Regions from separate parts of the Leminorella grimontii genome, predicted to be linked through region 3. Evidence: riboswitches for the same ligand, from Rfam matches in the RefSeq annotation. Region 3 holds a riboswitch; each other region holds the start of a gene.
The links. A riboswitch is a leader RNA that binds a small molecule or an ion and turns the genes downstream of it on or off. The one in region 3 is predicted to bind thiamine pyrophosphate.
Positions count from the first base shown of each region.

Region 1: linked by a shared signal. The riboswitch ahead of thiC (phosphomethylpyrimidine synthase ThiC) and the one ahead of thiB (thiamine ABC transporter substrate binding subunit) in region 3 are both predicted to bind thiamine pyrophosphate.
Region 2: linked by a shared signal. The riboswitch ahead of thiM (hydroxyethylthiazole kinase) and the one ahead of thiB (thiamine ABC transporter substrate binding subunit) in region 3 are both predicted to bind thiamine pyrophosphate.

Region 1 covers NZ_CP146357.1:470,040-479,756, forward strand. Annotated here, with positions in the region: gene thiE (thiamine phosphate synthase) at 1-355, opposite strand, end outside; gene thiC (phosphomethylpyrimidine synthase ThiC) at 348-2,258, opposite strand; TPP riboswitch at 2,357-2,470, opposite strand; gene rsd (sigma D regulator) at 2,545-3,039, opposite strand; gene nudC (NAD(+) diphosphatase) at 3,135-3,917, shown strand; gene hemE (uroporphyrinogen decarboxylase) at 3,990-5,054, shown strand; gene nfi (deoxyribonuclease V) at 5,047-5,742, shown strand; gene V8L73_RS02405 (YjaG family protein) at 5,787-6,374, shown strand; gene hupA (nucleoid-associated protein HU-alpha) at 6,568-6,843, shown strand; gene V8L73_RS02415 (DUF1481 domain-containing protein) at 6,901-7,554, shown strand; gene purD (phosphoribosylamine--glycine ligase) at 7,630-8,922, opposite strand; gene purH (bifunctional phosphoribosylaminoimidazolecarboxamide formyltransferase/IMP cyclohydrolase) at 8,954-9,717, opposite strand, start outside.
Region 2 covers NZ_CP146357.1:1,045,734-1,055,450, reverse strand. Annotated here, with positions in the region: gene V8L73_RS05000 (TetR/AcrR family transcriptional regulator) at 1-586, shown strand, start outside; gene V8L73_RS04995 (hypothetical protein) at 726-929, opposite strand; gene V8L73_RS04990 (hypothetical protein) at 1,020-1,358, opposite strand; gene epd (erythrose-4-phosphate dehydrogenase) at 1,628-2,686, shown strand; gene thiD (bifunctional hydroxymethylpyrimidine kinase/phosphomethylpyrimidine kinase) at 2,750-3,547, opposite strand; gene thiM (hydroxyethylthiazole kinase) at 3,544-4,356, opposite strand; TPP riboswitch at 4,390-4,488, opposite strand; gene raiA (ribosome-associated translation inhibitor RaiA) at 4,828-5,166, shown strand; Phe leader region at 5,348-5,485, shown strand; gene pheA (bifunctional chorismate mutase/prephenate dehydratase) at 5,733-6,890, shown strand; gene V8L73_RS04960 (autotransporter outer membrane beta-barrel domain-containing protein) at 7,538-9,717, shown strand, end outside.
Region 3 covers NZ_CP146357.1:3,011,402-3,021,118, forward strand. Annotated here, with positions in the region: gene leuD (3-isopropylmalate dehydratase small subunit) at 1-30, shown strand, start outside; gene V8L73_RS13980 (winged helix-turn-helix domain-containing protein) at 721-1,452, shown strand; gene V8L73_RS13985 (DUF554 domain-containing protein) at 1,734-2,450, shown strand; TPP riboswitch at 2,518-2,631, shown strand; gene thiB (thiamine ABC transporter substrate binding subunit) at 2,739-3,743, shown strand; gene thiP (thiamine/thiamine pyrophosphate ABC transporter permease ThiP) at 3,719-5,323, shown strand; gene thiQ (thiamine ABC transporter ATP-binding protein ThiQ) at 5,310-6,005, shown strand; gene V8L73_RS14005 (DsbA family oxidoreductase) at 6,017-6,706, opposite strand; gene V8L73_RS14010 (hypothetical protein) at 6,963-7,541, opposite strand; gene V8L73_RS14015 (DNA polymerase II) at 7,745-9,717, shown strand, end outside.

The sequences.
Region 1 (9,717 bases), 1.8 Mb from region 3:
GCGTAGAAACGCCAAGGCGCAGTCCAGCCTGGTGGATGGCCTTCAGGTCGGCCGTCAACAGATCTTCTTGGCCCAGATGGACGCCATAAGCATTGTGTTTGATAGCCAACCGCCAGTAGTCATTGATAAAAAGTCGGGCATTGAAGCGTTTTCCCAATTCAACGGCCAGCCGTACGGTTTCTTCTACTTCGTCGTCCTGGCAGTTCTTTATTCTCAGTTGAATAGTAGTGACGCCGGCGCTAAGCAGCTTTTCTATCCATTCCAGCGTATCGACGACCGGGTAGAGGCCGAGTCGTTTTGCTGTTGGAGGAAACGGCGTCGGCGGCAGGGACACCAGGCTCGCTGTCTTAGTCATTGTTATTCTCCTCGGTGACGATTTGTGAAACGGCGGAATGGTAGAGTTCGTTTCCCCGCTCTCGAAAGCGCAGAGCCATTTCAGCCATGCCGCCGGAGGCGGTTTGCTCTTTAGCAAAGTCGCGAACCTCTTGCGATATCTTCATTGAACAGAACTTGGGGCCGCACATGGAGCAGAAGTGGGCGATTTTACCGGACGCCTGCGGCAGCGTTTCATCGTGGTAGGCGCGGGCTGTTTCTGGATCCAGCGCGAGGTTAAACTGATCTTCCCAGCGAAACTCAAAGCGCGCTTTTGACATGGCGTTATCGCGGATTTGGGCCCCTGGGTGTCCCTTGGCCAGATCGGCGGCATGAGCAGCGATGCGATAGGCGATCAGCCCTTGTTTAACGTCCTCTTTATTTGGCAGCCCCAGATGTTCTTTCGGGGTGACGTAGCACAGCATGGCGCAGCCAAACCAGCCGATAAGCGCTGCACCGATGCCAGAGGTGAAGTGGTCATAGCCGGGGGCGATATCCGTCGTCAGTGGGCCGAGCGTGTAGAAGGGCGCTTCATGGCAATGTTCTAATTGCTCGGTCATGTTACGGTGAATCATTTGCATCGGAACATGGCCGGGGCCCTCGATCATGACCTGAACGTCGTACTGCCAGGCTATTTTCGTCAGCTCTCCCAGCGTATGAAGTTCAGCGAACTGGGCTTCGTCGTTGGCGTCTTGCACGGAGCCTGGCCGCAGGCCATCTCCTAACGAGAGTGCGACATCGTATTTGCTACAGATTTCGCAGATATCGCGGAAGTGCTCATACAGAAAGTTTTCTCTATGGTGAGAGAGGCACCACTTTGCCATAATCGCTCCGCCGCGTGAGACGATGCCCGTCAGGCGATTGGCCGTCAGCGGCACGTAGCGTAAAAGCAGACCGGCGTGAATAGTGAAGTAGTCCACCCCCTGTTCAGCCTGTTCGATAAGCGTATCTTTAAAGACCTCCCAGTTCAGGCTTTCAGCGATGCCGTTTACCTTTTCCAATGCCTGGTAAATGGGAACGGTGCCGATGGGCACCGGGCTATTGCGGATTATCCATTCGCGCGTTTCGTGAATATAGCGCCCGGTGGAGAGATCCATAACGGTATCCGCTCCCCAGCGGGTAGCCCAGACCAGCTTTTCCACCTCTTCCTCAATGGAGGAGGTTAACGATGAATTACCTATGTTGGCGTTAACTTTTACCAAAAAGTTTCGCCCGATAATCATGGGCTCTGATTCCGGGTGGTTTACGTTGGCGGGAATAATCGCGCGGCCTGCAGCTACTTCCGCGCGGACAAACTCCGGCGTGATGTTTTCCGGCAGGCGAGCGCCGTAGGATTGCCCAGGATGCTGGCGCGTCAGCGCCTCTGAACGCAGGCGTTCTCTGCCTACGTTTTCTCTCAAGGCGATGAACTCCATTTCTGGCGTGATGATGCCCGCTCTTGCGTAATGCAGCTGGGTCACGCATCGGCCCTCTTTGGCGCGCCTTGGCGGCGGAAGGTGCGTATAGCGCAGGTGATCGAGCCCCTCGTCGGCAAGGCGCTGCTGGGTAAAGTGTGATGACGCCTTCGTCAAGGGCTCGGTGTCGTCGCGCTCTTCTATCCAGCGTTGGCGCAGAGGCGCTAGCCCTTGGTGAACGTCTATGCAGGCCGACGGATCGCCGTAGGGGCCCGACGTATCGTAAACGGGAACTGGCTCATTTTCTTCATACTGGGGGGCGCTTTGCGTGCCGCCGATGAGCGTCGGGCTGAGGCATATTTCCCGCATGGGAACTTGGATATCGTCGCGGGAGCCTTGAATATACACCCTGTGCGAATTGGGGAACGCGTGTCCCTGTAGTTGAGCGATAAACTGCTGCGCCTGAGCGCGTTGGATTCTTCGGTTAGACATAGCAAACTCCAAAAATAACAAGTGGGGATTGCTTGTCCGGAGTTCGAGGAGGGAGTAATGGATAGCGAAAATTAGCGCGGTGGCCTTTTTCCTATCCGAATTGAATTACTCTTGTTCCCTTCGCGGGTATTAGCCCGATCAGGTTCCGCGGATCCCGAATTAACGGTCTCAGCCCGCACCATAAAGGTCGCTGGGCACTCCGACAAGATTAGCCGCCATAAAGGCGGTAAAGCACAGTATAGGTAAGACGATAAAAACGGCAAAGGGATTTTTGTCCGCTTTGCCGTTATGACTGCTTGGTTGAGCTGTGGTGGCTTTCCCAGTTTTTAATTGCTTCTACAATCAGCTTATCTTCCAGCATAAACCGATTTGCCAGCAGTTCGCCTACCGTTGAAAGATCTTCATCCAGCTGTAATATGGTGTCGTCATTAATGCCTTTTTCAACATAGCTATCGTAAAATGCCATGATTTTTCTAGTATTTTCTTCTAGCAACGGATAAATTTTTTGACCAGGGGCGAGATTGGGGCTTGTAGCGCCTTCATCCTGAATAATGATTCTGTCATAGATATGAAAATGGCAAGCGGAAAGGTAGTCCACCAGGTGATGGCCAAAGTCGATCAGCGCTTTCTCATTAAGAGGGATATTTTTCTCTTTGTTTGGTTTAATACCAACCAGACGATAATAAGTAACGAGCAGGCTTTTGCGCGACTCTAACCATTGGTCAATCAATTGATGGTTACCGCCCACGCGCTCAGTTAGAGTTTCAAGTCGGTTTAGCATAGGATGTCCAGAGTCATTAAGTTGGTTGGAAAAGTTAAGATAATGTAAAAACCGTTGTTAGATTGCCAGTAAATAAGAGGTTTAGCAAGACGGTCATGGAACAACAGTTACGCGGTGATGAGTCTGGCTGGTGGTTATTGAGCTATGCCGGTAAGTTGTGGCTTCCTAAGGGGGAGCTGCCTTTTGGTTTTGCAAAGGATTTTCAGTTAAGCGGCGAGAGGGCGTACCGCATCGGTGAGTGGCAGAGCCACCCCGTGTGGTTGGTGCGTCAGTCGCGAGCGCGGGATATGGCGTCGGTGCGCCAATTGCTCAATGAGGATCGTGGTCTGTTTCAACTGGCCGGCCGAGCCGTTCAACTAGAGGATTTTTATCGCGCACACCGCTTTTGCGGTTACTGCGGGCACGCCATGACCATTAGCGACAGGGAGTGGGCCTGCCTGTGTCCGAACTGCCATCAGCGCTATTACCCGCAGATAGCTCCCTGCGTCATTGTCGCCATTCGTAGGGAGGACAAGATATTGTTGGCCCAGCATAATCGACACCGCGGCGGCATCTATACCGCGCTGGCTGGCTTCGTCGAAGTGGGGGAGACGCTGGAGCAGGCCGTTGCCCGCGAGGTTCACGAAGAGAGCAACCTGTCGATAAAAAATCTGCGCTATATCTCCTCGCAGCCGTGGCCGTTCCCCCATTCGCTAATGGTTGCCTACCTAGCCGATTATGACAGCGGAGAGTTGAAAATCGATAAGTCCGAGCTGCTTGACGCCAATTGGTTTGATTACGACCGATTACCCATGTTGCCGCCGCCGGGGACGGTCGCTCGCCGCCTTATTGAAGACACGGTTGCCTTATGTCGGGCGGAACGAGAACACGGACAATAGCGGTGTGACCTGTCAGCTGTAGGAAGAAGCCCCTGCATGTTACAATGCGCGCAATTATCGAGGATAAAAATAATGAATGAACTAAAAAACGATCGCTATCTGCGCGCTTTGCTGCGCCAGCCCGTTGACGTGACTCCCGTATGGATGATGCGGCAGGCAGGGCGCTATCTGCCGGAATATAAAGCAACCCGCGCTGAGGCTGGCGATTTTATGGCGCTGTGTAAAAATGCCGAACTGGCCTGTGAAGTCACCCTGCAGCCCCTGCGGCGCTATGCTCTGGATGCGGCAATCCTGTTCTCCGATATCCTTACCGTTCCTGACGCCATGGGGATCGGGCTCTATTTTGAAACGGGAGAGGGGCCGCGCTTTGAGCGCCCGGTAACCTGCCGCGCTGACGTAGAGAAACTGCCGGTGCCCGATCCCGAGCAGGAATTGGGCTACGTTATGAACGCCGTACGCACTATTCGTCGGAATCTGAAAGGGGAAGTCCCCCTTATCGGCTTTTCAGGCAGCCCGTGGACTCTAGCGACCTATATGGTCGAAGGGGGCAGCAGTAAGGCGTTCACCAAGATTAAGAAGATGATGTACGCCGAGCCTGAAACGCTGCACCTGCTGTTAGACAAGCTGGCCGACAGCGTGGTCCTTTATTTGAATGCTCAGATCCGCGCCGGCGCACAGGCGGTAATGATTTTCGATACCTGGGGCGGCGTACTGACTGGGCGCGACTATCGTGAGTTCTCTCTGGCTTATATGCATAAGATTGTTGATGGTCTGATGCGGGAAAACGAAGGCCGCCGAGTGCCGGTTACTCTGTTCACCAAAGGGGGCGGACAGTGGTTGGAGGCAATGGCTGATACTGGATGTGATGCGTTAGGACTGGATTGGACAACGGATATCGCCGATGCGCGACGTCGGGTTGGCTCTCGCGTGGCTCTGCAGGGCAACATGGATCCCTCAATGCTGTACGCCTCGCCAGCAAGAATTGAGCAGGAGGTCGCAGAGATCCTGGCCGGGTTTGGCCAAGGCGATGGTCACGTGTTCAATTTGGGACACGGTATTCATCAAGACGTACCGCCCGAGCATGCCGGGGCCTTCGTTGACGCCGTTCACCGTTTATCCCGGCAGTATCATGACTGATACTGCAGCGCTTAGGGCTGAGCAGGTTGAAAAAGCCAAAGCGGTCGTTAAGCAAGACCGCCTTGGTTTTGATGAGCCTAAGTGGATTGCCGGCGCCGACGTTGGTTTCGAGCAGGACGGTAAGATCACGCGCGCGGCGATCGCCGTACTCAGTTACCCTTCGCTTGAGCTGGTGGAATATCGAGTTGCCCGCGAGCCCACTTCGCTTCCCTATATTCCCGGCCTGCTTTCGTTTCGTGAATACCCGGCACTTCTCGCCGCCTGGGAACGGTTAACCATCGTTCCTCAACTGGTGTTTGTTGACGGCCAAGGAATCGCTCATCCTCGGCGGCTTGGTGTGGCCAGTCACTTTGGTCTGCTGGTAGATGTGCCGACGATAGGCGTAGCTAAAAGTCGCCTGTGTGGGCATCATGACGAGCTTGAGCCTTTTGCGGGTGCCGTTTCGCCGCTTATTGATAAAGAAGAACAGATAGGTTGGGTTTGGAACAGCAAGGCCCGCTGCAAGCCGCTTTATATTTCTATCGGCCATCGCGTTAGCCAAGAGTCGGCCCTGTTCTGGGTTGAACGCAGCATGCGCGGCTATCGGCTTCCAGAACCTACTCGCTGGGCAGACGCGATAGCGTCGCGACGCCCGGCATTTATGCGTTGGCTTGCAGCGCACCCGGAAAAGAACGTCGACGAAGGCTGAAAGGCTCGTTGACTCACCGCTTTTAATTTTGATGAGACATTTTCATGTTGCGTAACCCGATTCATTTACGGCTGGAAAAATTGGCCAGCTGGCAACACTTCACCTTTATGGCCTGCCTGTGCGAGCGTATGTACCCAAACTATCAGGCCTTTTGCCTTGAAACCGGGTTTGCCGAGCCTCAGGTTTATCGCCGAATTCTGGATCTGGTCTGGGAAACGCTGGTCGTTAAGGATGCAAAGGTCAATTTTGATAGCCAGCTTGAGAAGTTAGAGGAAGCGATTCCCGATGCGGACAGTTTTGATATTTACGGCGTTTATCCGGCAATTGACGCCTGCGTTGCGCTAAGCGAAGCGATCCATGCGCATCTTAGCGGAGAGACGATTGAGCATGCCGTTGCCGTCAGCGAAGCCTCGATTCGTACCGTTGCAATGTTAGAGATGACGCAGGCGGGAAGAGAAATGACGGACGAGGAGCTAAAAGTCCTTGCGCCAATAGAGAACGAATGGGACGTTCAGTGGGAAATTTATCGCCTGCTAGCCGACTGCGAGGAGCGGGATGTTGAGCTGATCAAGGGGCTTAGAGCGGACCTGAAAGAGGCTGCTGTAAGCAATATTGGCATAAATTTAGCCTAAACAGTGATAAAACGTGACTTAGAGCTTAAATAATAGCTTGTCAAGGCTTCACAGCCGTGTCCGATTGGTCTACATTTGTGTTGCCTTTAAAAAGTGGCTATCGATAGCGTCTGGGCTGGGGTTAACAGAGACTTTCTTTACCCATCCGTATTCGATACATTGCATGCAATAAAATACATTGTAAGGATAATTTATGAACAAGACTCAACTGATTGACGTAATTGCAGACAAGGCTGGTCTTACCAAAACTCAGGCCAAAGCGGCCCTGGAATCAACCTTAGGCGCAATTACTGAGTCTCTGAAAGACGGTGACCCAGTACAACTGGTTGGTTTTGGTACATTCAAAGTGAATCACCGCAATGCCCGTACGGGTCGCAACCCTCAGACCGGCAAAGAAATCAAAATTGCGGCGGCTAACGTTCCGGCATTCGTTTCAGGCAAAGCACTGAAAGACGCCGTTAAGAAGTAATTAAGCCACGATTACTGATATAGTAAGGGGCATGTTGCCCCTTTTCTTTTTTGTACAATGATAAAACGCGGCCTTATTGTTTTTCCTTTCCTTTTGGCGCTGGCGGGATGCGGTTCAACCAGCCAAGAGCCAACGCTGGCGGCGTCGGGATATATTGCCGACGGTGGAATCGTTCGTCTTTGGAGCAAGGTAGACGGCGAAGGGCAGCCCATGCGCTTGATGAGCGTGTATACCCCGTTTTCCGGCGACACGATCGCTACCCACTATGAGTTTATTGACGGCAAGCTAAGCCTTATTCGCAGTGAGGCTCAAAATGACGCGTTGATTCCCCAAACGCAGCTCAGGCTGGATCCCAAAGGGAATCCCAGCTTTATGCAAAGGCGCTTGGCCGATCGTAATGAATCCCTGTCAGAAGACGACATTCTGCGTATGAAGTATGAATCTCAGCGGGTTTTGGCGATGAGTCGTTCGCTTGCCGCCGGAAAAATTCGACTGCATCAAGGCTATATTCAGGACAGGGACATTATTTCCTGCGGTGGTGAAGCTGAAAATCCTCGCTTTTCACCCAGCGAGCAGCAGTGGTTGGATAAGCGCATCCGTAACGGCGGCTTTGTCAGCTTGGCTTGGCTTTCCTCATCCCGAGGGATTCAACTTCTGCTGGTGGCCAACGAGAATTTTTGCCAGTGGGAGCCGAAACTGAGCAATTTCTGATTTCAGGCGATAAGGCAAAGAAAAAGCCGCTGTTCATCGAGTGAACTGCGGCTTTTTTGTTAACGCCAGATAGAACTATTGAGCGTCCCGTTCTCTGGCGACGGCGCGATAGCCAATATCTTTACGGTAGGTGCAGCCGTTCCATTGGATCTTTTCCGCTAGCTTGTAGGCCCTTTGCTGAGCCTGAGCTACGCTTTCGCCCAACGCTGTGACGCAAAGTACTCGCCCTCCTTGGGTCACAACGTGGCATTCCCGTAGCTGTGTTCCCGCGTGAAATACTTTTTCGCCTTCTACTTCATCTGTCGGTAATCCACTGATGACGTCGTTAGTTCTATAGTCTCCTGGATAGCCTTCGGCCGCCAGTACGATGCCTAACGCTGCACGAGGATCCCATTCCGAAGTTTTTTCACTCAGACGACTTTCGGCTCCGGCCAGGCACAGCTCAACAAAGTCGGACTTCATGCGCAGCATGATGGGCTGAGTTTCCGGATCGCCAAAGCGGCAGTTGAATTCAATCACCTTTGGCGCGCCCGCGTCGTCGATCATCAGGCCGGCGTATAAAAAGCCGGTATAGGGATTTCCTTCTGAAGACATTCCGCGAACGGTAGGATAAATAACCTCATCCATAATGCGTTGATGAACTTCATCGGTGACGACCGGCGCGGGAGAATAGGCGCCCATACCGCCGGTATTGGGGCCCCTGTCGCCGTCATATGCGCGCTTATGGTCTTGGCTGGTCGCCATCGGAACGACGTTTTCACCGTCCACCATGACGATAAAGCTTGCCTCTTCACCGGACAGAAACTCCTCAACCACGATACGGTGGCCCGCGTCGCCAAAGGCATTGCCTTCCAGCATGTCCTTCGCGGCAGAGACGGCTTCTTCTAACGTCATTGCTACCACTACGCCTTTACCCGCAGCGAGCCCGTCGGCTTTAATTACGATTGGCGCGCCTTTGGCTCGGATGTAGCTTAATGCCAGATCGAGGTCGGTGAAGTTTTTGTACTCAGCGCTAGGGATCGCGTGGCGGGCCAGAAAGTCTTTAGTGAACGCTTTCGAACCTTCCAGTTGAGCTGCTGACTGCGTTGGACCGAAGATTTTTAACCCAACTTTTCTGAAAGCGTCAACGACGCCCTTAACCAGCGGCGCTTCTGGGCCGACGATGGTTAGACCGACGTTTTCTTTCTGTGCGAAGTGTACCAGCGCCTCAATGTCCGTTGCGGAGATGGCAACGTTAACCAGATTAGGCTCAAGCTGAGTGCCCGCGTTGCCGGGGGCGACAAAGACTTTATCGGCCAAGGGCGACTGGGCCGCTTTCCACGCCAGCGCGTGCTCCCTTCCCCCGCCGCCAATAATTAAAATATTCATCGTTTCTGCTCCAAGGCTCCGGAAGAGTGAATTAATGACGGAAATGGCGCATGTCGGTAAAGAGCATGGCAATACCGTGTTCGTTAGCGGCGGCGATAACTTCATCGTCGCGAATAGAACCGCCGGGTTGAATGACGCACGTGATACCGGCGGCTGCGGCGGCATCGATACCGTCACGGAATGGAAAGAATGCGTCGGAGGCCATCGCGGAGCCTTTTACCTCAAGCCCTTCGTCGGCGGCCTTAATACCGGCTATTTTCGCTGAGTAAACGCGGCTCATTTGTCCCGCGCCAATGCCGATAGTCATATTGTTCTTTGCATAAACAATGGCGTTAGACTTTACAAATTTGGCCACTTTCCAGCAGAACAGCGCGTCGGCCAGCTCCTGCTCCGTCGGCTGGCGCTTTGTAACCACCTTCAGGTTTGCCGGCTCAACCATGCCGAGGTCGCGGTCTTGAACCAGCAGCCCACCGTTGACGCGCTTAAAGTCTAATCCTGAAACGCGAGACTGCCATTCGCCGCAGACCAGCACGCGAACGTTTTGTTTTTCGGCAGTCACCCTTAGCGCATCCTCACTGGCAGAAGGTGCAATGATGACCTCTACGAACTGACGGGAGATAATGGCGCGTGCAGTTTCTGCGTCCAGCTCGCGGTTAAAGGCAATGATGCCGCCGAAAGCGGACGTCGGGTCGGTTTTGTAGGCGCGGTCGTAGGCGTCCATAATAGAATCGCTGACGGCTACACCGCACGGGTTTGCGTGTTTGACGATAACGCAGGCCGGCTCGTTGAAGGCCT
Region 2 (9,717 bases), 2.0 Mb from region 3:
TAAGGCCGCCAGCGATCTTTTTCTTGAGCAAGGATATACCCAAACCAACCTGGATCAGATTATTGAGCGCTGCGGCGGTTCCAAGCAGACTATTTACAGCTATTTTGGCGACAAGCGCGGCCTGCTGACCGCCGTTATCGGCCTAAGCATTGAGCACGTCGCCGCCGTTTTCAACTTTCGTCATGATGATGACAAAACGCTGGAACAGCAGCTGGTGCAGCTTGGCTGCAACTTTCTAAGCACCATCCTTCAGCCCTGCATGGTCAATACCTATCGCCTGCTGCTGACGGAGTCTTTTCACGACAAAGAGCTGGGCGAATTCTTTATTACCCAAGGCCCGGGCCGCGTTTCACGCTATCTGGAATCGTTTCTCAAAGGCTACATGGACCGCGGCGAGCTGATTCAAACCGACCCTCATCTGGCCTGCGACCACCTGATCAACCTGATTAAGTGTAATCTGATGCAGGACGCGCTGTTCGGCGTGCCCGCGCCGTCGGAAGAAGAGATCGACCTCCATGTGCGCCAGGCCGTGCGCTGCTTCCTTTATGGATATCAAGCCTGCCCAGTCAATGAAGAAACGGGATAACCTAACCCTTACTGCTGTCGCCGATAAAAATCTGACCGCCGTGTTCTATCACATGCGCGGCCATTGCGTAACTGCCTATTCACAGGAAGGAATTTACGTTGCCGAACTCTCTACCGCGCTTTTTGAGCGGTAGACAACGCTATCGACACCCCATCGCGCCGCCGTCCGTCGAACCGTCTCGCATTCCCTGCTCCCGAACCCGCTCCATTCGCCGATCGCGCCTGTACTCTCCCGTATCGGCGTCGCGTTTGTAAATAGGCAAAGGCTCCCTGACGTCGCATCCGCTTTGATAAGTTCCACATCCAACCAGCGGCAGCACGACGGCACATAGCATCCACTTCATACGGCTTCTCCCTTGAAATTAATTTACAAAGGTAACTATATGAATCCACTTGTTTCTGTTCAACCCTATTTTTTATGCGTGATCAACCGGCTACATGCATCCCGCACAGCTGGTGCAGCGCCAGTCCTGCCGGTTAATTTCTTGATAAAATTGACGAATAAGCGGTTCTTCAATGGGTATGTCGTTTTCGGCAAAAAAATCCGCCAGCCACTCCAAATTTTCCAAAATCCAGTCGTCTTCCTTCAGGCCGTCGGCAAACAGCTCGTTATCGGGATCCATGATGTCATATATGCCGTAGGTGCCCATGTCTTTGTCACGCAGGCGTTCAGGGAGGAGGATGGGGATTCCGTTATAGGTAATTTGCCACTCGCCGTGGCACAGCAGGTTGCCGGAGCGGCTCCAGCGGGCGGTAAAGAGGTTTGTATTCATGACGTTTACTACATGTAAAGAACAAAAAGCGCTATCTAAAGCGGCGCTGATTATGAAGCAATAATCGGAGGCGACGGCAAATTAAGTTCGAAAACGCGTTGAAAAAAGCACATTCTGTTCATCCAACGCTACATCGCCGTCAACATTTGCGCATGATCTTTTACTATTAAACGCCTTTCGGAAGGCTTTTTCCCTTACTCCATTGTGTTATTCTGCCAATCCGGCATGACAACAGGGCTGAACGGCCCCAAGTACCTATAAGGAATAACATGACCCTTCGAATCGCCATTAACGGCTTTGGCCGCATTGGCCGCAGCGTTTTGCGTGCGCTTTACGAATCCGGCCGGAATAGGGATATCAGCGTCGTCGCCATTAATGAACTGGCCGAGCCTAAGGGAATGGCTCACCTGCTGAAATATGACTCAACCCACGGTCGCTTCGCCCGGAACGTCCGCCAGGAAGGGAAGATGCTGTGGATTGACGATGACGCCATCCAGCTGTTTCATCAAAAAGAGATCGCCAATCTGCCGTGGAAGTCCCTTAACGTCGACATCGTGCTGGACTGCAGCGGCGTATTTGGCAGCCGGGCCGACGGCGAAGCCCACATTGCGGCCGGCGCCAAAAAGGTGCTGTTTTCACACCCCGGCGGCAACGACCTCGACGCAACGATTGTCTACGGCGTCAACCACGCTATTCTTCGCGCGGAGCACCGCATCGTATCCAACGCCTCCTGCACGACCAACTGCATTATTCCCGTCATCAAGCTGCTGGACGACGCTTTCGAAATCCGTTCGGGTACGGTGACCACTATCCACGCCGCCATGAACGACCAGCCGGTAATTGACGCCTACCACAAGGATCTGCGCCGCACCCGCGCTGCCGGACAGTCGATTATCCCGGTGGATACCAAGCTGGCGGCGGGCATCACCCGCATTTTCCCCAAGTTTTGCGATCGCTTCGAGGCGATTTCGGTGCGAGTTCCTACCGTTAACGTCACCGCCATCGACCTGAGCGTCACGTTGGAAGTGCCGGTCAACGTCGGCGACGTTAACCGCCTGCTGGAGCACGCCGCCAACAATGCGCTTAACGGCATCGTTGACTATACCGAGCTGCCGCTGGTTTCTACCGATTTCAACCACGATCCGCACAGCGCCATCGTCGACGGAACCCAAACCCGCGTCAGCGGCCAGCATCTGGTGAAAATGCTGGTGTGGTGCGACAACGAATGGGGATTCGCCAACCGCATGCTGGATACCGCATGGGCGATGAGCAACTGCGATAAGGCGCTGCGTCAAAGCGCGCCAGTGGAGAAAGAGGCTCAGGCCTGACGGTCTTCATATTCTCGTTAGAAAAAGCATCGGGCGCCTTAGCGCCCGACCTTCATTCAACGTTCACCACCAGCGATAAAAGTGATGAACCGGCCCAATGCCGCCGCCAACCTCCAGCGAATCCGCCGCTACAAGCGCGCCCTGCAAATAGGCCTTCGCCGCTTCGACCGCCTGCGGCCAGTCGTCACAGCGAGGACGTAATGCCGCCAGCGCGGCCGACAGCGTACAGCCAGTGCCGTGAGTGTGGCGAGTCGCTACCCTCGGCGCGGTAAAACGTTGGCTTCCCTGCGGCGTTATCAGCCAGTCCGGGCTTTCGGATTCACTCAGGTGCCCGCCTTTCATCAGCACTGCTTTACACCCCATGGCCAGCAGCGCTTCTCCCTGCTCCAGCATTTCACGCTCGCTTGCAGCCTGTGCGCATTCAAGCAGCGCGGCGGCCTCCGGCAGGTTTGGCGTAATCAGAGACACTGTCGGCAGCAGGCGCCGACGAATGGCCGCCACCGCTTCCGGCGCCAGCAGCGGATCGCCGCTCTTGGCAACCATCACGGTATCCAGCACAACAAAGGGGATATCGTAGCGTTCCAGCGCGTCGGCGACGGTATGCACAATGTCAGACTCCGCCAGCATGCCTATCTTGGCGGTATCAATTCTGACGTCGTCCAGCACGGAACTCAGCTGGGCGGAGACAAACGACGGCTCAATGCGGTAGACGGACTGCACGCCCCGCGTATTCTGCGCCACCAGAGCCGTCATTACGCTGGCGCCATAGGCCTCCAGCGCTGAAAAGGCCTTCAAATCCGCCTGAATGCCCGCCCCGCCGCTCGGATCGGTACCGGCAATAGTCAGTGCGTTAATTCTCATACCGTCATCTCCTCTAGCCGCTGCGGCCTAAGCTGATAAAACAAATCCAGAAAGCGCGGCGTAAAGCTGCCCGGCCCATCGACCTCAGCCGCCGCAATGCCGCCGCAGGCGGCCATCACCATGCAGGCAGATGCCGCCCGTTCCAGTCGCCGCTCTTTGCTGGCGGCGATAAACGCCGCCACCGCGGCGGACAGCGCGCAGCCGGTGCCGACCACGCGGGTCATCATCGGGGAGCCGTAGGGTACAGAGTAGGTCAAATGCCCGTCGGTGATATAATCAACGTCGCCGGTTACGGCCACCACCGCTCCCGTCTCCTGCGCCAGCGCTTTCGCCGAAGGCAGCGCGGTGAAGGACGCATCAGCGCTGTCGACTCCCCTCCCACGGGCGGCGCTTCCCGCCAGAGCCATGATTTCAGAGGCGTTGCCGCGAATAACGGCAGGCCCTTGCGCTATCAGCTCCCGGCAAAACGCCGTGCGGTAGTGCAGGCCCCCGACGGCAACCGGATCGAGCACCCAGGGAACGCCGGCTCGATTGGCCGAGGCGACCGCCAGCGTAATGGCGTCTTTCTGTTCGTCATGCAGCGTCCCTACGTTGACCAATAGCGCGTCGGCAATGGCGGCAAATTCAGCGACCTCCTGCCGGGAAACGACCATCACAGGGGAAGCGCCGAGCGCCAGCAAAACGTTGGCGGTAAAGTTCTGCACTACCTGATTGGTCAGGCAGTGTATGAGCGGCGCTTTCTTACGCAGCAGGGAAAGAGAATCGGCGGCAATCGCGCCGGAAAGAATAACAGGGTCAGATGAGGTCATAAGGCTCCCAACCGGCGAGAAGAAGACAGGTCCGTTGGGAAACGGTGACTTCCCTACGCTGGCATAATCCAGATCAGGTAATACGGGTGATATCTCAGCCGCGCGTTAAGCGAAGCACCCCGAGTCAGAAGGTCATTATTCGACGAATTTTCGTTTGGGTCAAGGTGCCAAAAAGGCGCAGCCGCAGGCGCTCAAATGAAGTGGAACATTGCGGAAGATAAAAAATAATTGATTAAAAAAAGGGGAATTGGTGTTCTTTTGTACAGATTTGTAAGGTCGACACAACTGATAATATTGCTTGAGCTATACTGATTACTCAAGCAGAAAGTCGCAAACCACTACGGTTATCACACTTCTGCCATCTTTACTTCAGGGCAAAGGAAAAATTGATTTCGATCACATAATTGTTTGCCCGGAGCGGTATTCTAAAATTGAATTTGACGGCAGTTGACTGATAAAGAGGTAAGTTATATGACAGTAAATATTACTAGCAAACAAATGGATATTACCCCGGCAATTCGCACTCACGTCGAAGACCGTCTCAAAAAGCTGGAGAAATGGCAGGTTCAGTTAATTAATCCCCATATCGTACTTTCTAAAGAACCTAAAGTGTTCGTTGCCGATGCGACGATAACAACGCCGAACGGCCCACTGGTCGCCAGCGCCAAACATGAAGACATGTATGCTGCTATCAACGAGCTGCTGTTAAAGCTTGAACGCCAGCTCAACAAAGTGCAGCACAAGGCGGAAGCCCGCCGCGCCGACGGCAGCGTAAAGGAAGCGAATCTGCAGCAGCTGCAAGAAGATTGATTTGATTTCTCTTTTTTATTTTACGCGCCCTCCGGGGCGCGTTTTTCATTCCGGTAGGCCATAACGCCTTCGCCTTCCCTGCATTTGGGCCTTTTACTTCGCCGATGAACAATATCGGTTGACAGAGCGGAAAGGTGCCGGTTAAGTTAGGGCATCTTTTTATTCAGGATATTTCCAACGCAATGAGATCCGTGCCGTTTTTCTTCGCTTTCTTTTTTAGCCACCCCTGACTGGGAGGCGTTTCGTCCGTAGCTCCGAAGCGAGCAGAAAGAAAGCGAAGACGAACACTGAAGCCTCCCAAAAGGGAGGCTTTTTTATTGGACGCTTTTTATTACTACAGAACATATACCCTAAATAATTCGAGTTGCATGAAGGCGGCAAGGGAGTGAATCCCCAGGAGCTTACATAAGTAAGTGACTGGGGTGAACGACAAATCTGTCTGGAACAGATTTGAACGCCGTTTGCGGCGGCCCGCAAGGGCGAGGCCCATGGATGGGCCGAGTATTTACAGCCAACGCACAGGCAACTTGAAGTATGACGGGTATAAAAACAGGTGACACAACGTTATGAACGAAAACCCACTGCTTGGACTCAGAGAACGCATTACCGCGCTTGACCTGCAACTGCTGGAACTGCTGGCGCAGCGCCGCAGCCTGGCGCTGGACGTAGCACGCACCAAACAGGCCACCCATCTACCGATCCGTGATAAGGAACGCGAGCGCGCGCTGCTTGGCCGCCTGGTTGAAGAAGGCAAAAAGCACAGCCTGGACGGGCACTACATTACCCGCGTATTTCAGCTGATCATTGAAGACTCCGTACTGACGCAACAGGCACTCCTGCAGCAGTTTATCAATCAGGACAAGCTCAGCACCGCCAGAATTGCCTTTCTCGGCCCCAAGGGCTCCTACTCGCATCTGGCCGCTCGCCAATACGCCGCCCGCTACTTTGACGGCCTCGTCGAATGCGGATGCAGCCGATTCGACGACATCTTTAAGCTGGTTGAAACCGGCCAGGCAGACTACGGCGTGCTGCCTATCGAAAACACCAGCTCGGGATCGATTAATGAAGTCTACGATCTCCTGCAGTCCACCAGCCTGTTTATCGTCGGCGAACTGACCAACCCGATTAACCACTGCCTGCTCAGCGCGGTGGAGACGACGCTCGATCAAGTCACCACCCTCTACAGTCACCCGCAGCCTTTCCAGCAGTGCACCCAGTACCTGAGCGGCTTCCCCGATTGGAAAATCGAATACTGCGAGAGCACCTCTGCCGCTATGGAAAAAGTCGCAAGCCTCAAGTCGCCGCACGCGGTCGCCGTCGGCAGCGAGCCAGGGGGCGCGCTGTACCAACTTCAGGTATTGGAACACATACGGGCTAACCAAAAAGAAAACATCACCCGCTTTATCGTCGTTGCCCGTAAGCCCATTGAGGTCGCCGCGCAAATACCGGCCAAGACCACTCTAATCATGGCGACCGGCCAGCAGTCTGGTGCGCTGGTCGAGGCGCTGCTGGTGCTGCGTAAGCACAATATCGTGATGACCAAGCTGGAATCTCGCCCCATCAACGGCAATCCGTGGGAGGAGATGTTCTATATCGATATGCAGGCCAACCTGAACTCCATCGAAATGCAGGGCGCATTGGAAGACCTGCGCCCAATTACGCGCTCGGTCAAAGTGCTTGGCTGCTTCCCGAGCGAGAACGTCGTCCCCGTTTCCCTCGAATAGCCTCTTTAAGCCCCAACGTCGCTTAACTTCGGCCTCTTTTGAGGTCTGAGGTTAAGCGATTCCCCTTCCCTCCACCTACCTTCCTGACAGCAAACTTAAACGACCTTGAACATCCAAGACGCCGCCCCTCGATCGCTTCCCAATCAATACTATTTCCCGGCTATATTTATAAACAAGAAATAATTAAAAATTACACCTACATTTAACAAAGAAGAAATAATAAACAGCAACAACCGTTTTATTTACGAAAAAATAACGAATATGGATATATTTATTCGATATTAAAGAAAGCAGTAATTCTATATACCCCAAACATCTCGATCTCATAATCTATATGTCACGCATAGAAAAAACAAAAAAGATATAAATAGCAAAACAATTAGATTAAAAATCTAAATGACAAATTTGGACAAACTAAAATGTTGATCAAAGCCAAAATATTGGTAGCATCATCGAACGAGCATTAGCTTATTAAATTTAAGTTAATGCCTAAAAAACCCTATAAATGACTACGTATGGCATAGCAGAAGGCTAAACCGGTAACGGCTGAGCGCTCTGTATTACAGCCATGCCAGACATATAAGAAAACCGGAATTATTATCCCCTCTTTTATTTTAAGAGTGAACATATACAAGGAACGCTTTGTCATGGATAAAGATAAAATTCGCATTTCTACCATCGCACTCTCTATTTCAATACTTCTAGGAACGCTCCCTTCTATTGCTTTGGCTGATTATTCTCCTGCGGCCCAAGACGATCTCACGATTAACAACAGTGAAAACGTGACTCTTGACGCAACGACAAACGCAACGGGCGATTGGGACCACCTTTATCGCGTTATCATTGGCGCCGATGTTTCCGCACCTTCAGCAACCAACAGCGGTTCGCTGACTATCAGCGGAGGCCGCGCAGTCAGCGGATTTAGCGGCTATATCGGCGCTGGAGCAGGTTCTACGGGCTCGCTGACCATCAGCGGCGCAGGATCGTCTTTAACGCTAGTCGACGCCAATGATAGAAACAATAACGTCCTCATGCCAAGCATCCGTCTGGGCACTTCCGGCGGTCAGGGGGAACTCACGGTTGAGAACGGCGGTTACCTCTATTCTGAAGACACCCTGGAAACCGGCTATCTTCAAAACAGTACGGGCATCGTCAACGTCAGCACCGGCGGCCATGTAGAAGTGCTTCGCTCAATGACCATCGGCGCGCAGGGCATAGGCAGGCTCAACGTCACCAACGCCGGTAAGGTTACCGTCGGCACGGCAGGCCAGATGCTGATTGCCTTTGAGAATGGTTCAGAGGGGCACGTCGTAGTCAGCGGACAGAATTCCGAGCTCACCGTTGGACGTCTCATTTTTGTGGGATCCAACCTGGCCGGCGCCGATTCAGTAGGTACGCTGACCATCAACAACGGCGGCGTCGTTAACGTCAACGCCGCTGCGGGTACGGCGAGCATGGGATTTGGCTACAACAATATCAGCACCGGCATACTCAACATCGGCGCCGCTGCGGGTCAGTCTGCCGTTCAGGCGGGTACGCTTAACGCGGAAAATATCATTATCGGCCAAAAGGGCGTTATCAACTTTAACCACACCGACGGTGACTATGAGTTCGCCTCTAACACCAGGGGGAACGGCAGCCTGGAGCATCGCGGCGCAAACAGCGTAACCAGACTAACGGGAACTCATCAGTATACCGGAAGCACCACCGTTTATGACGGTACGCTTCAAGCGGGTTCAAACACGGCGTTCAGCAGCGCGTCCGTCTTTAACGTTCAAACGGCAGGAACGCTCGATCTTAACGGATTCGACCAGACCCTCTCCTCGCTTAACCTTGCCGGTACCCTGACGTTCCAGCGGGAATACGCCGGAACGGGAAGCTTTACTCCAGTAACGCTTAGCGTAAGCGACTTTGTCGGTAACGGAGGAACGATCGTCTTTAATACCGAACTAAACGAAGACGCCTCTCTGACGGACAAACTGAACGTTACGGGCAACGCCTCCGGCACGGCCTTCGTCGCCGTTAAAAACGCAGGCGGCCTCGGCGCTCAAACGCTGGAAGGGATTGAGTTAATCAGCGTTGCGGGTAACTCCGACGCCACCTTTACGCAGCAGGGGCGTATTGTCGCCGGCGCTTACGAATACCGTCTCGAAAAGGGATCGAGCACCAACGATAAGAACTGGTACCTGACCAGCACTTATTCACCGGCGCCAGCGCCTACGCCCGATCCGGATCCGACACCAACCCCCACGCCAACTCCCAGCGATGACGACCAGCACGTTTATCGCCCGGAAGCAGGCAGCTATCTGGCCAACAACGCGGCGGCCAATACCCTGTTTATCACCCAATTGCATGACCGTCTGGGCGAAACTCAGTATACCGATGCCCTGACCGGCGAAAAGAAAGTCACCAGCCTGTGGATGCGCCACGTCGGCGGCCACAACGGCTTTAAAGACGGCAGCGAGCAGCTAAAAACCACCAGCAACCGCTACGTCGCACAGCTCGGCGGCGACGTTGCTCAGTGGAGCCGAAACGGGCTTGACCACTGGCACCTGGGCGTTATGGGCGGCTATGCCAACAATCGCAGCAAGACCCACTCTGACGTGACCGACCACACCTCTCGCGGCCACAGCACCGGCTACAGCGCGGGTCTGTACGGCACTTGGTATGCCAATGCAGAAGACAAGTCAGGTCTGTACGTCGACACCTGGGCACTCTATAACTGGTTCGATAACCGCGTAGAGGGCGAAGGACTGTCTGCCGAGAAGTATTCTTCCAAGGGCGTCACGGCTTCGGTAGAAAGCGGATATACCTTCAAGCTGGGGCA
Region 3 (9,717 bases):
GAAGCGAAGCAGCCAGCGTTCTTGCGATAGGCCGTCATTTTGATTGGTAAGCCCCGGCAAGGGGCTTACCTCATTAAAAACCCAATGTGTTTTCCACACACTTTTAAGCCATAATATAATTCATCCCCCACCCTACCAGCCCTTTAATATAATCATCTTTATAGAAAATACTTTCTCAAATTAGAAAGCCATCACCGCCCCTTAAAGGCCATAATATTAAAAAGGTTTTTACCCTATATTATTCTATAGAGTTAAAGAGATTTATTCTTATTAACATCTTTCCATTAACTAATAACAACCAAATAAAAACATAGTTACAACAAAACAAAAACAATAGTAAGAACTTGATAAATTTAATAATTAAAATAAATTATCATAATGAAACAAATTCTTACCTAATTGCCCATAAAAATATAACCTAATTTAAAACAACAAGATACGATAATTATTATTTAAAATAACTATTATTTGATTATTGATTATTTTAACTGCTTAACGTATTAATATATCCACGTCTGACATACAAAACCCAGGCAGGCAACACATTAATCAAGAAATAATTTTTATATTATTTTAAAACCCCATTTTGACCGATAGTAACGCTGCGCCCCGCTATAATCATCTTCGCGCAAATCAGACTGCCGTATTCAGGAAGAAAACACCGCGTCATCAACCGTCGTTCTATCGATCAAAATGCCGTTTATAAGGCTTGTTCTTTCTATGAAAAAAGATAGCAAAAACACGCATTGCGTCATTAACGGTTGGCTAATCGATAGCGCAACTGATTCCATCATTCATCAAGAGACAAAAGAAGTTAAACGCCTCGGTGAATTTCAATTCAAGCTGTTGCTGATCTTAAGCGAGCACGCCGGCGCCATACTTTCCAAAGAACGCTTGAACTCTCTGGTCTGGGAAAAGAGAGTCATTGGGCAAAACAGCCTCCCCAACGCAATACACGCGCTGCGGGCCGCGTTGGAAGACTCGGGGAAAGATCAGAAGGTCATTATCACCGTTCCACGAAAAGGCTATCTGCTGGAAAAAGCCTACTGCGTTTTGCAAACGCCTGCCGAAGACGGAGATAAAGCAGCGGCAGAGATAGAAACGACGCGGGTCGCGCCCCCTACTTTCACGATTGCCGAATCCAGCGAATCGCTTCCTCAAAACGAAAGCGCTTACCTTCAGGACATCGCATCGATGCGGACAGCCTGGGTGACAGGCCCCTCGGCCATCAAAGCCAAACGTCAAGGCCGTGGGCTTTACCTCAGCCTGTTTATGATGGTCGTTAGCGCCTTCACACTGGGCGTTTATGCCTTCACGCCCTCTCAGGCGTTTTCTGACGAAGAAAACGTACAAGAGTGCCAGAGCCCTTACAGGCTCACTCAGCTCAGCCAACCGGATACAAATGACCTGGCGTTGACAAAGATGCTTCATCTATTGAAAGAAAATGGGTAGGGAAAAGGCTCGCAAAAGGATCGTATAAGAAAAATTCTTACTCGATCCCGCGCCGCCCTATTTACTGTTGCGCCTTATTTCGCCAAAATGAGGGCCGCTTTTTAGATTCCCAACGCGTTATCATCAGTTTCTCTAAAATTGTCCATCGAACTTCTGCGGACAGCGAATTCTGTAAACGCTTATGTCATCGCCAGGAACGGCGCCTGCGCTAAATCCTTCGATTTAACCGCGCGGACGTTAATCCTTGCGTCAGAGTTTGATTGATTAATTCAGGAAAATACATGCTCGGTCCATATCTTAACGGCGCCGCAATCTTTTTTGGCGGCGCTCTCGGCCTTCTACTCGCGCCCATCATTCCTCTACGCCTGCGCGAAGGGCTTCCCGCCGCGTTTGCTATGACCTCCATCGCGATGGGCGTCGTCATGACGATCAAAGTACATCAGCTGCCCGCCGTCGCGCTGGCGCTGATTCTGGGCGTCGCCATCGGCGAACTTTGCTATATGGAAAAAGGCGTTCAGAAGTTCGGTTCTTTTATTCAACGCGCGCTGGCTCATATTGTTCCAACTCGCCATCACGGCATGACGCCGGAAGCCTATAGTCAGAATTTTACCGCTCTTATCGTGCTGTTTTGCGCCAGCGGCACCGGCGTCGTCGGTTCTTTGACGGAAGGTATGACCGGCGACTATCAGCTTTTACTGGTGAAATCGCTGCTCGACGTCTTCACCGCTGCTATTTTCGCAACGACCCTCGGCGTCGGCGTTATGACTATCGCCCTTCCCCAGTTAGCCATTCAGGCCGCCCTGTTCTGTTCCGCTCGCCTTATCATGCCCTTTATGGACGACGTTACGCTGGGCGACTTCTCTGCCTGCGGTGGAATTTTGATGATTGCCGTAGGGCTTCGCATCGCCCAAATAAAAACCTTCGCCGTGGTTAACTTCCTTCCGGCACTGGTTCTGATTGTTCCCATATCGCTCTATTGGCATAAGTTTATGGGATAAGCCCTCTTCTCGCCGCAGCCTTAAAATAAATCCGCTTCCTCCCCGCGGCGAGAGCAACTACAATATATTCACCTCAACGGGGTGCTTGCCTAAAAGCTGAGAATGCGTTCGGTCGCCTGAACCTTACCCGTAGAACCTGATCCGGTTAATGCCGGCGGAGGGATTTGAGAACGCGTATAGCCTAAGCCTACCGCTCAACGCGCCGTTGACTCAAAGACCTTTGTTTCCTTTTGTTTTATGACTTTTTTATAGCTTTTTATAGCTATTTATAAAAACCAGGAGCGCAAAGTGTTAAGAAAAGCCGTCGTTACTACGCTGCTGCTTATCGCCGCCAGCCCTATCTTTGCTGCCGACACAAAGCCGGTTCTGACCGTCTACACCTATGACTCCTTTGCCTCCGAATGGGGCCCGGGGCCCAAGATCAAGCAGGCTTTTGAGGCCGAATGCGGATGTACGCTCAATCTCGTTCCCCTGTCCGACGGCGTTTCTCTGCTCAACCGCCTGCGGATGGAAGGTAAAAACAGCCCTGCCGACGTCGTTCTGGGGTTAGACAACAACCTTACCGCTGCGGCTAAAAAAACCGGCCTGTTCGCCCCCCACGGCCAAGATGAGGACATGAAGAAACTCACCGTCCCCGGCGGCTGGCAGGACGACACCTTTATTCCCTACGACTACGGCTACTTCGCCTTTGTTTACAACAAAGAGGCGCTAAAAAATCCGCCTAAAAGCCTGAAAGAGCTGCTAGAGGGCGAACAAAAGTGGCGCGTTATCTACCAGGATCCGCGCACCAGTACACCCGGCCAAGGGCTGATGCTGTGGATGCAGAAAGTCTACGGCGATGAGGCAGCACAAGCCTGGCAAAAACTGTCAAAAAAAACCGTTACCGTGACCAAGGGCTGGAGCGAGTCCTACAAGCTGTTCTTAAAAGGCGAGGCCGATCTGGTGCTGAGCTACACCACCTCGCCCGCCTATCACATGATTGAAGAAAAAATCGACCGCTACGTCAGCGCGCCGTTTGAAGAAGGGCACTACCTGCAGGTTGAGGTCGCAGGGCGCCTCAAGGCAAGCCAACAGCCGGAGCTGGCGGATAAATTTATGGCGTTTATGACAACGCCGGCCTTCCAAAGCCAAATCCCCACCGCTAACTGGATGTATCCGGTTATCGACATCCCGCTGCCGGAGGCATTCTCACGCTTAGCCAAGCCGACCAAAGCGCTTCAGTTCAGCGCAGAGGACGTTGACGCCAACCGCGCATCCTGGATTCGGACGTGGCAAAGCGCCGTCAGCCGCTGATAGCGCCCTGGCTTTGGCCGGGCCTCCTGTCTGCGGGCCTTATTGTCAGCGTTGCTCTGGCCGCATTTATCACCCTATGGCTATACGCGCCGCCGGGCAATCTGCGCGCTTTGGCGAGCGACGCCTATCTATGGCACGTCGTACGCTTTACCTTCTGGCAGGCATTCTTATCCGCCGTCATCGCCGTGACGCCCGCGGTATTTATCGCCGGGGCGCTGTTTCGCCGAGAGTTTATCGGCAAAACGCTGCTGCTTCGCCTGTGCGCCATGACGCTGGTGCTGCCGGTGCTGGTGGCGGTATTTGGACTTCTGAGCGTTTACGGACAGCAGGGCTGGCTTTCTCAGCTGCTGCGGCTGATGGGCTTCACGCCGGAGTTTTCTATCTATGGCCTGACGGGCATCCTGCTGGCCCACGCCTTTTTCAACCTGCCGCTGGCGACCCGACTGCTGCTACAGGCGCTGGAAGGCGTGGCCGTTGAACAGCGCATGCTTGCCGCACAGCTGGGAATGAACGCCCGACAGCGCTTTCGCTTCGTCGAATGGCCTGCCTTGCGGCGCCAGCTTCTTCCCACTCTGGCTTTGGTATTTATGCTGTGTTTCGCCAGCTTCGCCACCGTGCTCACCCTCGGCGGCGGCCCCCGGGCAACGACCATTGAGCTGGCCATCTACCAAGCGCTTTATTACGACTTCGACTTGCAACGCGCCGCGCTGCTCGGCCTGATCCAACTTTTCTGCTGTATCGTCGTGGTGCTCGTCAGCCAACGTCTCAACGCCGCGCCGCCGGTTGGCGCGACCTACGGCCTGCGCTGGCGCGATCCTCGAGACTCGCGCCTGCGTAAAGCCGTCGACGCCATGCTTATTGTTGGCACTATGCTGTTTTTGATTCCGCCGCTGCTGTCGGTCATCATCGATGGCGTAAACGCCGCTGCCCCAAACGTTTTACGCCAGAGCGCGCTTTGGCAGGCGCTGTCGACGTCGCTGCGCATCGCGGCCGCTTCCGGCCTGCTTTGCCTCGCGCTTACCGTGATGCTGCTGTGGAGCAGCAGAGAGCTTAAGCTTCGCTACAGCCCCTGGGGAGGCCGACTTGAGGCCTGCGGCATGATGATACTGGCCATGCCGGCTATCGTGCTGGCCACCGGCTTTTTCCTGCTGCTTAGCCACAGCGTTGGCCTGCCTAAATCCGCCGACGGGCTGGTTATTTTCACTAACGCGCTGATGGCCATCCCCTATGCGCTCAAAGTGCTGGAAAACCCGATGCGGGATCTGGCGGAACGCTATACGCTGCTGGCCCAGTCACTCGGAATGAACGGCTATAGTCGCCTGAAATGGATCGAACTTCGCGCGCTCAAGCGCCCTATGGCTCAGGCGCTGGCCTTTGCCAGCGTGCTGTCTATCGGCGACTTCGGCGTTATCGCCCTGTTTGGCAATGACGAATTTCGCACCTTACCCTATTATCTTTACCAGCAGTTAGGCAACTACCGCAGCGCGTCTGCGGCCGTTACTTCGCTACTGCTGCTGCTGGTAAGCTTCGCCCTGTTTACACTGATTGAACGGTTACCCGGACGCCATGATCGCACTTGATGACCTCTGCTATCCCTATCCGCCGCTTTTCCTGCGCTTTACTCTTAAGGCCAAGTCGGGCGAGCGCATCGCTATTCTCGGCCCCAGCGGCGCGGGTAAAAGCACGCTTTTGCACCTTATCGCCGGCTTTGTTTTTGCGCACAGCGGAGAGCTTAAGCTTAACGGGCAAGATCACCGAGACACGCCGCCGTCCGAGCGCCCGGTTTCCATTTTGTTTCAGGAAAACAATCTGTTCGCGCACCTTACCGTCGAGCAAAATATCGGTCTGGGCCTGGATCCCGGGCTTAGCCTGTCGGAAGAACAAAGGCAAAAAAGGCGGGATATTGCCAGCAGGGTTGGCCTGTTCGACTACATGGACCGCCTGCCGTCGCAGCTGTCCGGCGGTCAGCGTCAGCGGGTGGCGCTGGCTCGCTGCCTGGTGAGAGACCGGCCTATCCTGCTTCTGGATGAGCCCTTTTCGGCGCTGGATCCGGCGCTGCGAAGCGATATGCTCACGCTGTTGGAAGAAGTCTGCGATGAGCAAGCGCTCACCTTGTTGATGGTGTCGCACAATCTGGACGATGCGGCCCGCATCGCCGACAGAACGCTGCTGGTGAATGAAGGCTGTATCGTTTATGACGGGCCGACGGCCGCGCTGCTGAGCGGCGGCTCGGAAGCAGCGGCAATTCTCGGAGTTCGCTAACGGCCACGCCGTTAGCCAAAAGCGTCCTCCTGATGGGAAGAGCCGCCGTTCAGGCGGCCAAGCCTTTGCGCCTCCTGCTCCACCTTCACCAGCACGTCGCTAAAAACGTCTACCGGTTGAGCGCCCGACACCGCATATTTATTATCAAAAATGAAGAAAGGCACCGACGTGATTTTCAGCTGGCGGGCAAGCCCTTCATCGGCGCGCACCGCCTCGCCATAGCGATCGCTCACTAACATTTCTCTCGCTACGTCGACGTTCAACCCTGCTTTCTGTCCAAGCTCAACCAGCGTGCGCCGGTCAGACAGATTTCGCCCCTCGGTAAACGACGCGTAAAACAACGCCTCGCCGACGGCATCGGCAGAACCGCTGCCCGCGGCGAAATGCAGCAGCCGATGCGCATCAAACGTATTGGTAGGAATGAGCCTGTCGAAGCGAAAGCTCAGGCCGGCAATGGCCCCCTGACGCGCAATCTGTTCGGTCATCTCTTTTACTTCCATGATGCCCATATCGTACTTTTCCGACAGGTGACGATAGATATCTCCGCTTTGTAGCGAAACGGCGCGAGGATCCAGCTCGAAGCTTCGAAAAACGATCTCTGCACGCTCGATAAGCCCGCATGCGGACAGCGCTCTCTTAAGGTGCTGCTTGCCGATATAGCAAAACGGACAGGAAAAATCTGACCACATCTGTATCTTCATCGTTCGTTACCCCTACCTATTGAGGCGGCGCAAAAAGCCATCGGCGTCCGTTACGACGCACAGGCAGCTTAAAGAATGGCGGATATCTCTCCTAAAAAGCGTGTTTTCAGGCTGTGGCGCACAGTTAACCGACCACCTGATTTAAGGGTAGAACACGCTTTCATGAAAATAGCAGTCTAAACGTCAACCAAAACGCAAGGATGTGACCACGATCGAAGATCCCGCCGGACCCGGCGGGATTGTAAAGCCTAATGCATCACGGAAAGGACTGGCTCGACGTCAGCATCAGCCGGTTATTCTTGAAGGTAAAATAATGATTCGTCAGCCCAACGCAGCCTTCGGCCTGCTCGTCCGTTGCGCTATCCAGCGCGTCAACCTCAATGCGAACCAGCATCCCCGGCGCGTAATCGCCAAGCTCTTTGGCGGAAAAGCTGCCGCTGAAGGTGGTGACGCAGCCGTTCTCCTTGTCTTCCGTTTTATGCGTCTTAAAGCCCCGCCCGTCGGCGCTTAGCGCAATCTGACGGATAGACTGAAGGTTTCGCAGCACGTTGGCGCCGCAGGCCTCGATATCCTTTTGCTCCATAACGATGGAACCATCGCCGGCCGAGCACATCTCAGGCCCGCTTTCCCCTGCGGCTAGGTGGTCAAGCTGGAACACTTCCGGTTCGATAAATCGGCTCACCGCGCCGATGTCTTTGTTCGCGACGGCGGTCTGAAGTTGTTCAAACTGGAGCAGCGCCTGAGCGCGCTGGGCATCGTTTAATTCGGATGCTTGAACCGAAGCCGCAGAGCACAGCGCGGCGGCGGTCAAAAAGGCGAGAAGTTTCCCCTTCATCGGATGACTGTCCTTATTAGCTATGTTGATAAAAATGACGCTCGATAAGCTCAATGTATACACTATGCGGCAGTTTGCAACGGATTTTCCGCTTGAAATCGGCGACGGTATCGGACGCGTCCAAAAGCGTTAACGCCTGTATGGATATACATGTTAGGCTTTATTCGCATAAGCATATTTTACGACGATAAAAGGCATAGGGCGTGAGCACGGCGCAACGGGGTTTTATTCTTACTCGACACTGGCGGGACACCCCCGCGGGGATTGAGATTGACTACTGGCTGGCGACCGACAGCGGGCCGGTCCGACTGCGCCTGCCGCTCCAGCAGGCCGTTGCCTTCGTTCTCGCAGACCGGCGTTCCGCCGTTGAGGCTCTTATAGCCAGCGAGCGCGGCTGCCGGATAAGGCCGCTCACGATGCGGGACTTCCAGCGTCGTCCGGTCGACGGATTATACTGTAGCCAATACCGTCAGCTGCAAAGGTTGGAAAAGCAGCTGGAGGAAGCCGGTATTCCCGTGTACGAGGCCGACGTTCGTCCGCACGAACGCTACCTGATGGAGCGCTTTATCACCGCTCCGGTCTGGTTTCAGGGCGACAAAGCCGCCGACGGCAGCCTTCGCTGCGCCCGCCTTAAGCCTGCGCCCGACTATCGCCCCGCCCTTCGCTTTGTTTCGCTGGATATCGAAACCTCCGAGCGCGGAGAACTTTACTCCATAGGGCTCTACGGCTGCGGGCAAAGCCAGGTCTACATGCTGGGGCCGCAAAGCGACGAGCGGCAGCCGGAGGGCGTTAACCTGGAATACGTCGCCAGCCGCCCGCTGATGCTGCAAAAACTCAATCAGTGGCTGGCGGAGCACGATCCCGACGCCATTATCGGCTGGAATCTGGTGCAGTTCGACCTTCAGGTGCTGCAAAAGCACGCCGAGCGCTATCGCGTTCCGCTGCTTTTTGGCCGAGGGGCAAGCGCGCTTGAGTGGCGCGAGCACGGCTTCAAACAGGGCCACTTTTTTGCCTCAGCCAGCGGCAGGCTTATCATCGACGGCATCGAGGCGCTAAAAAGCGCGACCTGGAACTTCCCCTCGTTCAGCCTGGAAAACGTCTCCCGCGAACTGCTCAATGAAGGCAAGGCGATTGATAATCCCTATCAGCGCATGGACGAAATCAACCGCATGTTTCGGGAGGACAAGCCGGCTCTCGCCTACTACAACCTGATGGACTGCGTGCTGGTGGCGCGCATCTTTGAAAAAACCCAAATGTTTCCTTTTTTGCTGGAGCGCGCAACCGTCACCGGGCTTGCCGCCGACCGCAGCGGCGGCTCCGTCGCCGCCTTCAGCCACCTCTATCTGCCGCGCATGCACCGCATCGGCTTCGTGGCGCCGAGCCTGGGCCGCCTGCCGGAAGAACACAGCCCCGGCGGCTACGTCATGTCGTCCACGCCCGGCCTGTACGACTCGGTGTTAGTGCTGGACTACAAGAGCCTGTATCCATCCATCATCCGCACCTTTCTTATCGATCCGGTCGGGCTGATTGAGGGCACGCTCAATCCGGACGATGTCGACACCGTCGCCGGCTTCAGACAGGCGCGCTTTTCCCGCAGCGTACACTGCCTGCCCGATATCGTTAAAGGGATTTGGCAGGGGCGGGAAGAGGCCAAGCGGCAAAACAACAGACCGCTTTCTCAAGCGCTGAAAATCATCATGAACGCCTTCTACGGCGTGCTGGGCTCCAGCGGCTGCCGCTTTTTCGACCCTCGCTTGGCATCGTCAATTACCCTGCGGGGTCATGAAATTATGTTAAAAACGCGCGAACTGATTGAGGAACGGGGCTTTGACGTCATCTACGGCGATACCGATTCAACCTTTGTCTGGCTTAAGGAAAAGCACGACAACGCACGGGCGCAAAAGATTGGCCGAGAGCTCGTCGCCCACGTCAACCAGTGGTGGGCCAGAACGCTCAAAGAGAACATGGGGCTAGACTCAGCGCTGGAGCTTGAATTTGAAACCCACTTCAACCGATTCCTGATGCCCACCATCCGCGGCGCCGAAGAGGGCAGCAAAAAGCGCTACGCCGGGCTCATCGTTCATGACGACGGCAGCGATGAAATCGTCTATAAGGGAATGGAAACGGTTCGCACCGACTGGACCCCGCTGGCGCAGCATTTTCAGCAGGAGCTCTA